Linked DNA regions of Solitalea canadensis DSM 3403. The protein of the gene in region 2 interacts with the protein of the main gene of each other region in a pairwise test. Links are inferred from orthologs where the notes say so. Each region holds a gene or a part of one and is shown on either strand. Other genes may lie near its edges.

Region 1 (4,895 bases), 210 kb from region 2 along the record:
ATGATTTAAAACAGGTGTATCCAATCGACAGCGTTGATTTAAAAGGGCTGTTAAAAATGGACGTGGTTACCAAAGGGAAATATGATCCAAAGACCAGACAATTTCCTCAAACACAAGTACTTATTACGTTAAAAAACGGTTATGTAAAAACGAATTACTATCCGCATCCAATAGAAAATATTGAAATCAATTCAACAGCTACTAATAATAATGGTCAACTCAACGGTCTTAAGGTTGCAATTAATCCGTTAACGTTTCAGTTTGAAGGGAAACCATTTACATTAAAAGCTAATCTGGTAAATTTTGATGACTTGGCTTATGATATTAAAGCTAACGGGATTATTGATATAGGAAGGATCTATAAGGTTTTTTCGCAGAAAGGTATTGGTTTAGATGGCCAGATCAACGCTCGATTATCTTTAAAAGGGCGACAAAGCGATGCGGAAAAAGGTTTGTATGACCGATTGAGGAATTCTGGAACTTTGAAACTTTCGAATATTGCGTTAACGTCAGAATTGTTTCCCAAACCGCTTGTTATTGAAAATGGCATATTCAGCTTTAAAGACGATAAAATATGGTTCGATCAGTTTAATTCAAGATATGGTAAGTCTGATATTACATTAAATGGATACATGAATAACCTTATCAACTATGCTTTAAAAGATGAGATGCTGCAGGGAACTTTCGATCTGAAATCGAACTATTTGCTTGTTGATGAGTTTATGGCATTTTCTGGAGATCAGACTGCAGCTCCTAATGGTGAAAGTGGTGTGATCATCGTTCCCAAGAATCTTGATATGACTTTTAATGCGCTGGCCAAAAAAGTTAAATATGATGCATTGAATATCGACAGTTGTAAAGGTAAAATGAATATCAAGAATGGTCAGATTGTACTCAATGAAACGGGTTTTAACCTTATTGGGTGTAAAGTTGTAATGAATGCTACCTACGGAAGTGTAACCCCTAAAAAGGGTTATTTCGAATATCAAATCAATGCTAAAGATTTTGATGTACAACGTGCATATAAGGAAATAAAACTATTTCATGATCTGGCACCTGCAGCAGCTAAGGCACAAGGAGTCGTTTCTCTTGATTATAAATTGAAAGGCCGTTTAAATGCGGATATGATGCCTATTTATCCTTCAATCGAAGGAGCAGGGGTGCTTTCAATTAAGGATGTTAAGATTGCAGGCTTAAAGATGTTTACAGCAATAAGTAAGAGCACGGGTAGGGAGGATGTTAATAATCCAAACCTAAAGAAAATGGAGCTGAAAACATCAATCAAAAATAATGTGATCCATGTGGAACCAACCAAATTCAGGATTGCAGGTTTCCGTCCTAAAATTGAAGGTCAAACAACATTTGATGGCCGTTTAAATTTTAAATTCCGTTTGGGCTTGCCCCCATTGGGTATTATTGGTATTCCAATGACAATTATGGGTACTCGTGATGAGCCCCAAATTAAACTGGGCAAAGAAACTAAAGATGAGAAAGAACTGGAGACGGAGTACAAGGAGGAAGAAGCAGTTCAGGATACCACAAATAAGAAACAATAAATAAAAAGGGAGCTTTAAGCTCCCTTTTTTATTGTTAAAAGTCTATTTCCAAGTCCATTCGTCTTCTTAATTCAAGAAGGTTAGGGTTTTTGTCGGCCAGGTATTTAAATTTATCAGTTGATGTATAAAGTGTTTTCTTTACTTGTTCATCACCTTTACCTATTACTGTTTCAATTTTTATGGTGTTATTCTGTAACTGCTGCTTTAAGAAGCGTAGAATATTTATACGCTCATCATTTACAATATCTGTTTGATATTTATCAATTACAGTAATTTCAATGGTATAATCCGGGCGAAGTTTTGGCTTGTTAACGGTCATTACCGTATGCAGCCCAATTTTTGAGTCCTTTTCGGCAAAACTTGCGTAATCTGTCCAATAACGTAAAAACTGTTCTTCTGTAAAATCCTGATTGTTTTTTACCTCTGTAGGCTCCAAGTTAATGGCTACGGCTTTTTCTTCTTCTTGTGGAGAGGCTGCTACACTACTCAAATTTTTAATTGAAGGAATTTTTAAAGAGCCCATACCTCCAGCAACAGGAGTTTTTTTAGCCGTTGAACTGCTGTTTACAGTTGATGAAGTAGTTGAGGTGGCTGCAGTAACTGAGGATGATGTATTGGTAGCAACAACGGTTCTTTCTACAGCAGGTGTTGAAGTAACCGTTGTTGTCTCCGTAACTTTTACTGTGGTATCAGGTTTTTTTTTTACCTCCGCTTGCGGAAGTTGACCATTAGATAGATTTAATGCTGCTCTGATATGGCACATTTTCATCAATGCTAATTCAACTTGTAAACGTTGGTTTTTACTGCCTTTATAGTTAAGGTCGGCCTGATTTCCGATGTTTAGTCCTGATAGTAAAAAAGAAACAGGTGCTATTTGCGACTGCTCTAAGTACTTCTGACGGATTCCTTCACTCACTTCCAATAATTTTACCGTTGCAGGATCTTTGCACACTAACAAATCGCGGAAATGGCTGCAGATACCGTTGATAAAATTGTTTCCGTCAAAACCTTTATCCAGAATTTCGTCGAAAATCAATAAGCTTTTAGAAATATCTTCAGTTAACAAAGCATCGGTAACTCTGAAATAATAGTCATAATCCAAAATATTCAGATTGTCGATAGCTGCTTTGTACGTAATATTTCCCTGCGAAAAAGAAGTAATCTGGTCAAACATTGAACAGGCGTCGCGCATGGCACCATCTGCTTTTTGAGCAATAATGTGTAAGGCGTCCGGTTCAAATTTTACATCTTCCGTTTTCGCAATATATTCTAAGTGATGAGCAATGTCTTCAACTTTGATCCTGTTAAAGTCAAAGATCTGACAACGCGAAAGAATAGTCGGTAAAATCTTATGCTTTTCAGTGGTTGCTAAAATAAAAATGGCATAAGAAGGAGGTTCTTCCAACGTTTTTAGAAATGCGTTAAATGCACTTGTTGAAAGCATGTGAACCTCGTCGATGATATAGATCTTATATTTTCCGGCCTGAGGAGCATAACGAACTTGTTCTACCAGGCTTCGGATATCTTCTACGGAGTTGTTTGAAGCAGCATCGAGTTCATGAATATTCATTGAACTTCCGTGTTTGAATGAAAGACAAGACTCGCATTCACCACAAGCTTCAAAATCAGCAGTAGGGGTTTGGCAGTTGATTGTTTTTGCCAACACACGGGCACAGGTTGTTTTTCCAACACCGCGCGGACCGCAAAACAGGAAGGCCTGAGCCAATTGTCCGGTTTTAATTGCGTTCTTTAACGTATTGGTTATATGTGACTGACCTACAACACTGTTAAATTTGTCGGGTCTGTACTTTCGTGCCGATACAATGAAATTTTCCATTTGCAACGAAAATAGAAATACTTTCCGCCAACTGCAAGTAGAGATTATCCATGTCAGTTAATTAGCTATGAAACAATCATAAAAAAACGAATGTGCAGGTTTTTGCACATTCGTTTACAAAATAAATTCGTTTACAGATTAAGAAGGTTCGCCTTTGATAACTGATTGGACGGTTTTTTTGTCACCTACAATCCAAACGATATCATCTTTCTCAAATGTAAATGATGAGTCTGGGTTTAGTATCCGTTCATTATTCCGTTCAACCCCAACTACTAAACTAAATGCATTTTCTCTTATGCCTGAAGCCTTAATGCTTTTACCTAAAAGTGGTGAATGGGCATTTATTGTAATCGGATGAAGCGAAACAGATTGTCCGTTCGCATCAGTTTCTTTATAGCTTGTAGCTTCTATAAACTCTTCGAAGTTTTTTAATTGATCATCGGTTCCGATAACAGCAATCCGATCTCCCGGATAAAGGCGTTCATCTTTTCCCGGAATCTTGAGTTTTATTTTTCCACGTTCAATCAGTGCTACATTAACGCCAAAATGTTCGCGTAAGGAGAGTTCTATCAGTGTTTTACCAACTGCATCAGATTCGGGTTTTACGGTGTAATAAGCTAAATGAGAATCCCATGGCATTAATTCATCCGCTCGTTTAGCTGCTTCACTGATTTCCCGTGCATTTAAATTTGCCAGGAACCTGCTCTCTATCTTGCTATAGAAAGATTGCAATCGGGAAGAGAAAATAATGGCACTGATACCAATTATTATTACCGCGGAAATAATTGATACAATTGGTGAGAAAAATTGACCAATAAGCAAAACGATGAAAATTATTGCCAGCAAAGCTCTTACGATCTCAAGTGTAATGAGTGGACCGCGGTTATATTTCGTATCGATCCATAATTGTTTATAGGCAGTACTATGGATTTTTTTTACAGCCAGTGCCCAAAGGAACGGACTCATCAATAAGAGTGCAACCACAATAATGATGATATCTCCGTAATTACCGTTTACAAAATCATTATTAATTTTTGGCGTAAGGTACTTCACAGAGAAAAGTATCCCGATTATGATAATGGAATTGGTAACAATAATGAATATATATTTCTTCAGGAACTCTTTCCAGTTATTGGTTCCGGAAATACTTTGTGATCCGGCACTATATCGGGCTAAGGCATTCCTTGCTTTTTCAGGCAGTAGTTTGTTAATGCCTAAATAAGTAGGTTCTGCTAATTTAATAAAATAAGGCGTTGTGAATGTGGTGATAGCCGAAACAGCTACAGCAATCGGATACAAGAAATCACTGGTTACTTTTAAGCTTAATCCTAACGTGGCAATAATGAATGAAAACTCTCCGATTTGCGCCAAACTCATTCCAGCTTGTAAAGAATGCTTTAACGTTTGTCCGGATAATAATGCGCCTAAACCCGAACTTAACGTTTTACCGAAAATAGTAACAACTGTAATGATCAAAACAGGAAACCAATAGTCTACCAATA
Region 2 (6,086 bases):
TTTGCCAGCATATTCATTCGCTAACTCTTCAACAACTGGACCCACCATGCGGCATGGGCCACACCATTCTGCCCAGAAATCAACTAATACAGGTTTATCTGATTTCAATACAACTTCTTCGAAGTTTGCGTCGGTTATTACTAAAGCCATATTTTTAAAAATTTACGTTTGCAAATATAACAGATTGAGTCAATAATTGTTCCAACGAATGTTTGAAGAAATTTAACTGACAGAATTACTTCTTAAATCCGAAATGGTAACGCAGGGTGAATTTGATATCTTCAAAACTTTGAGTAAAAGATGACGATAGATTATATCCAGAACCTTTGGTAATTACTCCAGAAGAATGAGTTGTAGTGGATTCATTGTAAGAAAGATTAAATACATTCAAACTGGTTTCAATTCCTAATCGTTTCCAAGGGAAAAATACAAATCCTGCATTAACTCCTGTTCCTAAAGCCCATGATTTAAACTTTGACGAAACATCAGCTACTATATTTGTACTTTCACTTTTAAAATCTGATCCGGATAGTGATAATTGTCCAAGTCCCCCGAATTTATCTGAAATCATAAAGTACTTTTTCCCAAAAACACCGAATGCATATGAATCTCCTTTTGAGTCCAAAACATCATCGCCATTTGAGATTGAATTAGCATCAGAATGGGTAAATCCTAAGAATGCACCAATTGCCGTTTTATCAGCTACAAAATAACTGTAATCGAAGGAAATAGCCGCATTTTTATTCTTCCCATCCTCATTTTCATTACCAGTCTGGTTTTTAATACTATTGGAACCACCTGAAAAACTTAATCCAATAGCTTGGTTTCCTTTACTGATTTGTGCATTTGCAGTAAATGTTGCTACAATAAGTGCAGCTATTAAAAATAGATGTTTTTTCATTTTTAGTTAATTTTCATTGGTTAATATTTGTCAAATATTAACTATAGTTATTTAACAGCGCCTAATGGTTTGTAAAAAAGAAATTACAGTACCCAAAAAACCCTCAATAAATTAATATTGAGGGCTTTATTTTCATCAAACTAAAAGCAGTTTTTAATTCAAAGTGAAATTTACATTCTTGAACTTACTTAATTCATTCATGAATGTATTATTAGGATCAATTTTTATTGATTTTGAAGGTAGATCCAAGACGATTCGCTCAATCGGATCAACCACATTTAATTTCAATTTGCAATTACCGGGATGAGCCTTACACAAAGTCTCAAGGTTGTCGATGAACTCTAACGTAACCTCATGCAAGGGAAATGACAATGTGGCATTCTTAGCCATTTTTTCGCGAATTTCTGACAGCAGTTGAATGCTCTCCACTTTGAACTCCAAGTTATCTGCTTGCCCGAAACGTGGCTTAAACATTCCCTTTACAAACACACATAACCCCGATTGAAAAAAATGTTTATTCTTTAAATAATCTTCGGAGAACATGACCATACGATGACTACCCGAATAATCCTCGAAGGTAAATCCGCCAAACGGTTTACCCGTTTTGGTTAAACGCTCTTCCGCAGCTGTAATAATTCCGGCAACAACCAATGTTCCTGGTTTAGGAGTAGCCAGCTCAGTTATTTTTGCATTACAGAAGTTATCAATCTCCAGTTTATAGTCATCAAGAGGGTGACCAGAAATATACATTCCCACTACCTCTTTTTCAAAACTTAGCTTCTGTAATAAACTCCACTCTTCCGATTCAGGCATTGGTGGTTCTGGAACATGCGCATCTGCTGTTCCTCCAAACAACGAGTTTTGAGCACTATTTTTATTACTTACAAAATCGTTACCATATTTTACTAAACGTTCAATACCGTTTAAACGATCAGCCAGGTTAACACCAAAATAGCGAGCACGATGATATTCATCATAACAATCAAAAGCACCTGAATAAACAAGGTTCTCCCATGATTTTTTATTTACTGAACGAAGGTTTACCCTGCGAGCAAAATCATAAACTGATTCATAAGGTCCATTTTCCTTTCTTTCGGTTACCAAGCTTTCTATAGCAGCCTCTCCTAATCCTTTAATACCAGAAAGTCCGAAGCGAATCTGACCTTTTTTAGTAGCAGTAAAGTGGAGATCGCTTTCATTTACATCCGGACCTAATACAGGTACTCCGATACGCTTACATTCTTCCATAAAGAAAGTAATTTTATCGATCTGCCCTTTGGTATGTGTTAATACCGAGGCCATGTACTCAGCCGGATAATGGGCTTTCAAATAGGCCGTTTGATAAGCCACAAATGCATAACAAGTAGAGTGCGATTTGTTAAATGCGTACGATGCAAATGCTTCCCAGTCGGTCCATACCTTTTCTAATACTTTGGCATCATGACCTTTTAACTTAGCATTTTCAATAAACTGAGGTTTTAGTTTATCAAGTGTTTTACGGTCTTTCTTACCCATTGCTTTACGAAGCACATCCGCATCACCTTTTGTAAAATTGGCTAGCTTCTGCGAAAGCAACATCACCTGCTCCTGATATACGGTAATACCATAGGTATCAAAAAGATACTCTTCCATGTCGGCCAAATCGTATTCAACGGCTTTACGACCGTGTTTACGTTCAATAAAGTCAGGGATATACTCAATAGGTCCGGGACGATAAAGGGCGTTCATGGCAATCAAGTCTTCGAATTTGTCAGGTACCAGATCTTTCAGGTACTTCTGCATACCCGGACTCTCAAACTGGAACGTACCGTTTGTTTCACCGCGTTGATACAATTCAAAGGTCTTCTCATCCGTCAATGGGATATAATCAATATCAATTTCAACCCCATGATTCTCTTTGATCATTTTTAATGCATCGCGTATAATGGTAAGGGTTTTTAAACCCAAAAAGTCCATTTTAATTACACCAGCATCTTCAATTACTTTTCCTTCATACTGAGTAACCAACAGATCAGAATCCTTAGCTACGGCTACAGGAACAATATTGGTAAGGTCCTCTGGAGCAATGATAATACCTGCAGCGTGAATACCTGTACCACGAATAGATCCTTCAAGAATTAAAGCCTCCTTAATTACTTTTGAACGTAAATCACTTCCTTCTCGAATTTCACGAAGTTGTTTTACGTTTTCTAAATCTTCAGGACCAAGGCCTTCTTTATCTTTTAGTGATTTATCACCATCCAAAGGCGCATTCATGACCCTATCTAGTGAAATACCCGGTTTATCAGGCACCAACTTAGCCATTGCGTTTGAGTCGGGAAGCGGCAGGTCGAGTGCCCGAGCCACATCCTTTATACTCATTTTAGCGGCCATTGAGCCATAGGTAATAATCTGAGCTACCTGGTTTTTGCCATATTTATCAACCACATAATCAATTACCCGCTGACGGCCTTCATCATCAAAGTCCGTATCAATATCGGGCATCGACTTACGATCTGGATTCAGGAAACGCTCAAACAGGAGATTATATTTAATGGGGTCGATATTGGTAATGCCGATACAATAGGCAACCGCAGATCCTGCTGCAGAACCACGACCAGGACCAATAAATACGCCCATATCACGACCTGCCTTGATGAAATCTGATACAATAAGGAAATATCCGGCAAAACCCATCGTACGGATGGTGTGCAACTCAAAGTTGATACGCTCTTCCTTATCTGCATCAAGTGTATCACCATAACGTGCTCTTGCACCTTCCCAAGTTATATGTTCCAAATACTGCATTTGATCCACAAATCCTGGCGGGATCGGGAAGTTTGGTAATAAAATATCCTGCTTTAATTTTAGCAGGTCTACCTTATCAACAATTTCATTGGTATTATCAATGGCTTCAGGAATATCACTAAAAAGTGCATTCATTTCGGCCTGCGTTTTAAAGAAGAACTGATCATTAGGGAAACCAAAGCGATACCCCTTACCACCCTCTTCATCCGTTGCAATTGGCGTTGCCTGAATATCACCCGTGTTAATACACAACAAAATATCGTGGGCATTGGCATCGGCTTGATCTACATAGTGCGAATCATTAGATGCAATAATTTTTACATTGTATTTTTTAGCGAAACGAAGCAAAACCTCATTCACTTTTTCTTGTTCCGGCAAATTATGTCGTTGCAATTCAATGTAATAATCTTCTCCAAAAACATCCAGCCACCATTTAAATTCTTTCTCTCCGGCTTCTTCCCCTTCATTCAAAATAGCTTGAGGGACCGAGGCTCCAATACAACAAGTTGTGGCAATAAGGCCTTCATGATATTGTAAAACCAGTTCTTTATCAATACGAGGCCATTTGCTATATAAACCTTCCATAAAACCATAAGAACACAGTTTAGTAAGGTTTTTGTACCCTTGAGCATTTTTTGCTAAGAATAACTGATGATAACGTTTGTCCTTTTTTTCTTTGGTAAACTTCTTCTCATGACGATCTGCAACCACGTAAAATTCACAGCCAACGATTGGTTTTACCTTATTATCAAATTTCCCGGCTTCTGCAACAAACTTAAACACACCGAACATATTACCGTGATCAGTAATAGCAAGAGCGCGCATGCCATCATTAGCCGCTTTTTTATAGAGCTTAGAAATATCGGCAGCTCCATCGAGCAGCGAAAATTGAGTATGTACGTGTAAGTGCGAAAATTCAGGCATAATTTAATTAACCAAGTAATTTATGGCTGATGACTCGTAGACTTCTGAGAATCTGAATAACAGGCCGTTATTCTATACAAACGATTATCTATGAGCCATTAACTAATAACAATTAAAGGAATTTCAAAGGTAACTAAAAGCCGGAATTGTTCAGAATATGTTGATAAAACACTCTACTTCAGGTTGTGGAAAAGTAAATAGGCTTCAAATACTTACGGAAATTATATTTGTTGTATTAATATTTATTTTTCTAGCCTATACAAGAACCTAACATTACTATCTGGAGCGGATTTTCTGGACTGGAGGATAAACCTGAAAATTATTCATTAATTACTTACACAATTAATCCGGTTAACGCCCAAAAAACTTTATTTACCTGGACTCAGAAAGGTTTTGGAAGTGAAGATGGATATAATCATTCCAAAGATGGCATGGCAGAGTTTCTTGCAGGAATTAAGGCCATTATGGAACGATAAGAAATCTGCTCTCCCTTCAGAAGAGATGAAGGGAGAGCAGCTTTTAAAAGACATCCTGCAAGGTACCTACTTCATTTTACCTCCCTGGTAATAAACTGATCGCATTAACTATCAGTTATTTATTCTCCTTTTCCTAACTTCCATCTATATGATATATACCTAAAAAACAGTAACTTAATACACAAGTACTTTTCAATCATTTCTTGATTCCTTTTAAAGACCTTGACATATCAAGTTTTAAGAGTTTCAGGAAACAAATTCGACCCATAAATGTCAAAGCTCAAGATTGGAGTTATCGATTTGGTTAGTAAAGGACCTAATAATACGTTATGGGCCAGAATAATGCATGCCAATATGGCGAGCATTATGCCTCAAGTGGTTGCAACATGGTGTGAGCAGGAAGGGCACGATGTAAAATTAATTTGTTATACGGGTACCGAAGATTTGCGGAAAGAGTTACCACAAGGCATGGACCTAATATTTATCTGTGCATTTACCCAGGCAGCCCTTTTATCCTATGCGCTCAGTAATTATTTCCGAAACCAAGGTATTGTTACCGTATTAGGTGGGCCACACTCGCGTTCTTATCCGGATGATGCTTGTAAATATTTTGATTATGTAACTGGATTTACCCACAAATCTACAATTGTTCAAATTCTAAATAATTGTACCCCACAACGTCCGCTAGGCAAATATCTTTCGGAAGCGAACCAACCAGCTAGCCTACCTGGAGTGGTAGAGCGTTGGCGTTTTATCGAATCTACATTAAAAAAAGCACCGTTTCTTAAAATTGTACCCATGATAGGCAGTGTAGGTTGTCCATACACCTGCCCATTCTGTATTGATGCAACCGTTCCCTATCAGGCCCTTGATTTTGAAACACTAAAAAATGACTTACGTTTCTTACTCACAAAATTCAAAAAACCATTAATCGTTTGGCATGATCCCAATTTTGGGGTTAGGTTTGAGAGCTACATGGATGCAATAGCTTCTGTTGC
Region 3 (4,903 bases), 1.1 Mb from region 2 along the record:
ACGGACACTATCAAATGAATTTGGTTGAAAATAAAGTTTAGCTGAATAAAATCGAGCAGGTTCTTTATCAGAACGATCGTCACAAATAATATAATACAGATCATTTGTGGCATCGTAATCAATACCGGATAAGCCACCAACAGTTGTGTTATTAAACTCCAGATCATTAGGGAGAATATATTCACCAATAAACCGCCAACTTTTTGCCAATGTAGTGTCCTTAAGAGTCTGATCGTTAACGTACATACTTTTGCGGCAAGAAACGATTATAAAAGATAGAGTGATCAGAACAAAGGATAGAACGTTAGTTTTGGATATTTTCATCACAAGAAAAATGTAGCACTAATAATTGGAATCAAAGGTACAAAGAGGAACTGATTACTTTAGTTATTGAAGTAATAAAACAAAAAAGCTATTAAAATGAACAACGGTTCATTTGTTGAAAAGAAACATTATTTTAGCTGTCACTAATGAAGCAATATTTATGACAGAATATTCAAAACCGATAACAATCCGCTGGGCTGATCTAGATCCTAATTTCCACGTTCGACATTCAGTTTATTATGATTTTGGGGCACAGATCCGTGTCGATTTTTTGGCCGATAATGGTGTGACTCCAAAATTGATGATTGAAAAACATTTCGGACCTGTTTTATTTAGGGAAGAAGCTGTTTTTAGGAAGGAAATAAGATCAGGTGATAAGCTTACTATTAACGTAAAACTACAAAAACTTAGGGAAGACCATTCTCGGTTTACAATGATCCATGAGATAAAGAGAGAAGATGGAACCTTGTGTGCTAAAATTACTGTAGACGGTGCCTGGATGGATACCCATCTTCGCAAGTTAACTGCACCTCCTGAAGAAGTTGTTCAAATGACGGATGCCATGCCTAAGGCAGAGGATTTTGAGTGGATGTAACGATTCAAAAAATCCAGCCTCGGCTCAGCCCGAGACTGGATTTTTCTTTTTTATTGAATCTTAAATGAATCCTGATCTTTTAAGAAAGGGAATGCTCTTCTCACAAACTCTAACGTTTCACCAGATAATTCAATTGTGAAAATATCTTCATCATGAGCCTTATGATATAGTATTGCACCGTCCGGAGCAATGATCATACTATCTCCGCTATGATATATTTCATTGCCATCATTTCCTACGCGATTTAAACCAACTACAAAGCATTGGTTTTCAATTGCACGGGCAGGCAATAATGTTTTCCAATGCAAAGATCTGCGTTCAGGCCAATTGGCCACATTGATATATAGATCATAAGGCCTATCTTTTTCATTCCTTGCCCAAACTGGGAAACGCAAATCATAACAAACCATCGGGCAGATTGTCCAACCGTTCAATTCAACCATTAATCGACTGCTTCCAGCAGCATAAGTATCATCCTCCTTTCCAAGTCCAAACAAGTGGCGTTTGTCATAGGTTTCAAAACTACCATCAGGACGCATCCAAATCAAGCGGTTATAAAAGCGGTTTTGATCTTCCACTATAATACTTCCGGTAATAACAGCATTCATATGTCCAGCCATTTCAGCCATCCAGCGGACCGTTTTTCCTTTCGTCTGTTCAGCGAGCATAGCCGCATTCATGGTAAACCCAGTACTGAACATCTCAGGCAGAACAATCAAATCTGTTTCTTCCTTAATGGATAACATTTTCTGCCCAAGCATTGAAAGATTAGCATCAATGTTTTCCCAATAAAGAACTGTTTGTATAATAGTGATGGTAAGGTTATTTTTCATTTTTTTTGATGATTACACTGATTATTGGGATGATTACACCGATTTCTTTTTTGTTGCTTGGATTACACTGATTGATTTGATGATTACACCGATTCAATTAATAAGAAATCCATCAATTTAATTCAATGATCTGTGTAATCATTAAATATTGGTGTAATCCCAAAAAATCATATTTTAATTAATCGTTCGATAGCTCTGTCTAATGTTTCTTCTTTTTTAGCAAAGCAGAAACGAATAACTTTATTATCCGTTCCGCTGGTATAGAATACGGAGGTTGGAATAGTTGCTACTCCAAACTCTTTGGTAATGCGCACTGCAAAATCGTAGTCGCCCTCATTCGAGATTTTATTGTAATGAGCTGTTTGAAAATAGGAGCCACCGACTGTCAATAAATTAAATCTTGTCGCCTTCATTAAGCTTGCGAAATAATTACGTTTTTGTTGATACATTTCTTTTACTTCAAGATAGTTATTAGGATTGGCCATAAAATCAGCAATGGCATACTGAATAGGAGTGATGCAAGTGTAAATTGCAAACTGCTGTAATTTCCTTATTTCTGCCATTAAATAAGCCGGACCCAATAGATAGCCTAATCGCCAACCAGTTGTATGAAACGTTTTTCCAAAAGAAGATACGATCAAACTGCGTTCGGCTAGCTCAGGATATTTGGCCATGCTATGATGTTCTTTTCCATCAAAAACAATGTGTTCATACACCTCATCACTTAAAATAAGAATATCAGTATCTTTAGTAATGTTGATCAGTTCATCAATATCATCCTTACTTAAAATAGTTCCGGTAGGATTGTGAGGTGTGTTGATCATGATCATACGCGTTTTGTGCGAGATCAGTTTTTTAACATTATCCCAATTGATCTTATAATCTGGTGGCGTTAATTCTATCGGACGAGGAATACCCCCATGAACGCGAATATTTGGCGAATAACAATCGTAAGCAGGTTCAAAAATGATGACCTCATCACCATCTCTGATCAATGCTTCTATTGCAGCATAAATGGCTTGTGTGCCTCCTGCGGTAATTGTGATTTCTGTATCCGGACTATAAGTTCGCCCAGTTAATGAAGCAGTCATTTCAGCAATGCGCTCACGCAGTGGCAATATACCAGCAGTTGGTGCATATTGATTCATTCCTTTCTTCATGTATTCGTTTACCAAACTGATAAGCTGCGGTGACGTAGGGAAATCAGGAAAGCCCTGAGCAAGATTTATCGCGTTGTATTCATTGGCTAAACCCGTCATAACCGGGAAAATAGAAGTGCCGGCATTGGGTAATTTAGAGTTAACAGCTATCATAAATTGGCAATGGTTAGGAATAAATTATTTCCAAAAACTATATTTACAGTTTGGTATTGTAGCTATGGGTTATAAATAATCAATAAAGAGTTGTGTTACTTAACTTGCTACAATAAACAAGGCCCTAAAACTATAATTTTAGTATGAAAAAAGGTATTCTTTTAATTATTTGTGCTGTATTTTTACTTGGATGCGATTCAAGTTCCAATAAATCAGGCAAAAGAAAAATTGCATTTATTGATGCATTTGAAGATGCAACACTAGCCCAGGCAAAACAGGGGTTTTATGATGCATTAAAACAAGGTGGGTTTGAAGACAAAAAGAATATTGAAATCATCTATAGCAATGCGCAAAACAATATTCCGACATTAATTCAAAGCATAAATTATGCTGTTAGTCAGAAAGTTGAGTTAATGGCAACCAATGCAACGCTGCCAACTATCACCGCTGCACAACGTCAAAAGAATGTGCCAATTTTTATGATGGTTTCATCAAGTCCAAAAATGGCAGGTTTAACAGATTCAAGAGGCTTACCTCCGTCAAACTTGTTCGGAATTTATGAAGAGTTGAATTACATAGACACCTCTGTAGCCATCATTAAAACATTAAAGCCATCTGTAAAAAGACTAGCAGCCATTTATAGTCAGTCCGAACCACAATCAGTTGATGCATATAACCGTATTGTAGCACAGGCAAAAGCATCGGGCATGGAATTGATCGCTTTACCTGTTAGCAGCTCGGCCGAAACACAATTGGTTGTTGAATCATTGCTGACTAAAAAAGTGGATGCATTTTTTGCGTTGCCGGATAACAGTGTATTTGCTTCGTTTGAGACAATAGTTAGGAGCTGTGATAAAGCTGGAGTGCCAATTTTTACAAGCGAAGCAGGACTGGTAAAACGCGGCGCAGTTGCGGCTTTTGGCGCTGATCTTTACCAATGGGGATTTCAAGCTGGTGAACAAGCTGTTAAGTATTTAAAAGATCCACACACTAAATCTTTAAAGCCCGAAATTGTTAAAGTGCGTAAAAGAGTTTATAATCCGCAGGTTGCTGCAAAATATGGAATTAAAGTAGGAGAGGGATTTGAAGTAGTTAAATAACATTAATTCATGTACTAGACATTAACCTAATTGCCGTTTGTTAAAGCAAGCGGCAATTCTTTTGAAAACCATAACAGATAATTCGCAATTCCCCCTTTACTTTGCCGTTTTAACACCCCTCGAAATAGTTCCTTTCTTAACAATTTAGCCTTAACAAATTTTAGTTAACAATTTAAAATAAACGCTATGAAAAAGGACAAATTAATTTTCTGGATCGCAACTGGTTTCATCTTTTTATTCGATGCTTTAATGCCAGCTCTTACTTCTCACACGGAGATCGCAAAAGAAGGAATTAGACATTTAGGTTACCCAGATTACTTCCGAATTCAATTAACAGTTTTTAAAGTTATGGGTGGATTGTTGTTGGTATTACCATCAATTCCTTCAAGGGTTAAAGAATGGGTTTATGCCGGCTTTGGCATTTCATTAATTTCTGCATGTGTTGGACATTGGGTGGTTGATGGATTCGGTTTTCAAACAGTTTTCCCAATAATTGTATTAGGTGTTTTAGCTGTTTCTTACATTTACTATCATAAACTCAATGAAAAACAAATTCATCCATCTTTTCAGTATAAATAAAAACCTTTAATTCAATCTAAAACAAAATTAAATGAATATTTTACTAAGTATTTTGGGTGTTCTTGCTGCAGTAATTGTTTTGCTGCTGATTATAGCTTTGTTTTCAAAGAAAAGCTATACTGTAGAACGAGAAATCATTATAAACCGACCCAATGAAGA

Evidence for each region. The genes of interacting proteins can lie anywhere in the genome.
Region 1: the proteins of dnaE (region 2) and SOLCA_RS01610 interact in binary tests that used the Escherichia coli proteins (3 or more experiments, as listed by UniProt). The link is inferred for Solitalea canadensis DSM 3403 from one-to-one orthologs.
Region 3: the proteins of dnaE (region 2) and SOLCA_RS06850 interact in binary tests that used the Escherichia coli proteins (3 or more experiments, as listed by UniProt). The link is inferred for Solitalea canadensis DSM 3403 from one-to-one orthologs.

Annotation. Positions count from the first base shown.
Region 1 is NC_017770.1:419,426-424,320, forward strand. The notes cover bases 993-3,920. They hold SOLCA_RS01610 (DNA polymerase III subunit gamma/tau), read right to left. Parts: upstream 3,394-3,920; coding sequence 1,591-3,393; downstream 993-1,590. Other genes in these bases: SOLCA_RS01605 (AsmA family protein), read left to right, coding at 993-1,556; SOLCA_RS01615 (cation:proton antiporter domain-containing protein), read right to left, coding at 3,532-3,920. In the rest of the region: more of SOLCA_RS01605, read left to right, coding at 1-992; more of SOLCA_RS01615, read right to left, coding at 3,921-4,895. UniProt on the Escherichia coli protein: Part of the beta sliding clamp loading complex, which hydrolyzes ATP to load the beta clamp onto primed DNA to form the DNA replication pre-initiation complex.
Region 2 is NC_017770.1:633,018-639,103, reverse strand. What follows is about bases 855-4,973. They hold dnaE (DNA polymerase III subunit alpha), read right to left. Parts: upstream 4,613-4,973; coding sequence 1,055-4,612; downstream 855-1,054. Other genes in these bases: SOLCA_RS23885 (SRPBCC domain-containing protein), read left to right, coding at 4,870-4,973; SOLCA_RS02550 (autotransporter domain-containing protein), read right to left, coding at 855-901. Outside these bases: trxA (thioredoxin), read right to left, coding at 1-150; more of SOLCA_RS02550, read right to left, coding at 236-854; more of SOLCA_RS23885, read left to right, coding at 4,974-5,088; SOLCA_RS23015 (hypothetical protein), read left to right, coding at 5,039-5,179; SOLCA_RS02540 (B12-binding domain-containing radical SAM protein), read left to right, coding at 5,359-6,086. UniProt on the Escherichia coli protein: DNA polymerase III is a complex, multichain enzyme responsible for most of the replicative synthesis in bacteria. This DNA polymerase also exhibits 3' to 5' exonuclease activity. The alpha chain is the DNA polymerase catalytic subunit.
Region 3 is NC_017770.1:1,687,770-1,692,672, forward strand. What follows is about bases 993-3,928. They hold SOLCA_RS06850 (methionine aminotransferase), read right to left. Parts: upstream 3,066-3,928; coding sequence 1,920-3,065; downstream 993-1,919. Other genes in these bases: SOLCA_RS06845 (amidohydrolase), read right to left, coding at 993-1,752; SOLCA_RS06855 (ABC transporter substrate-binding protein), read left to right, coding at 3,209-3,928. Also shown: SOLCA_RS06835 (esterase-like activity of phytase family protein), read right to left, coding at 1-324; SOLCA_RS06840 (acyl-CoA thioesterase), read left to right, coding at 485-919; more of SOLCA_RS06845, read right to left, coding at 970-992; more of SOLCA_RS06855, read left to right, coding at 3,929-4,165; SOLCA_RS06860 (DoxX family protein), read left to right, coding at 4,352-4,744; SOLCA_RS06865 (SRPBCC family protein), read left to right, coding at 4,776-4,903. UniProt on the Escherichia coli protein: Shows aminotransferase activity with methionine and histidine as substrates, and to a lesser extent also with phenylalanine.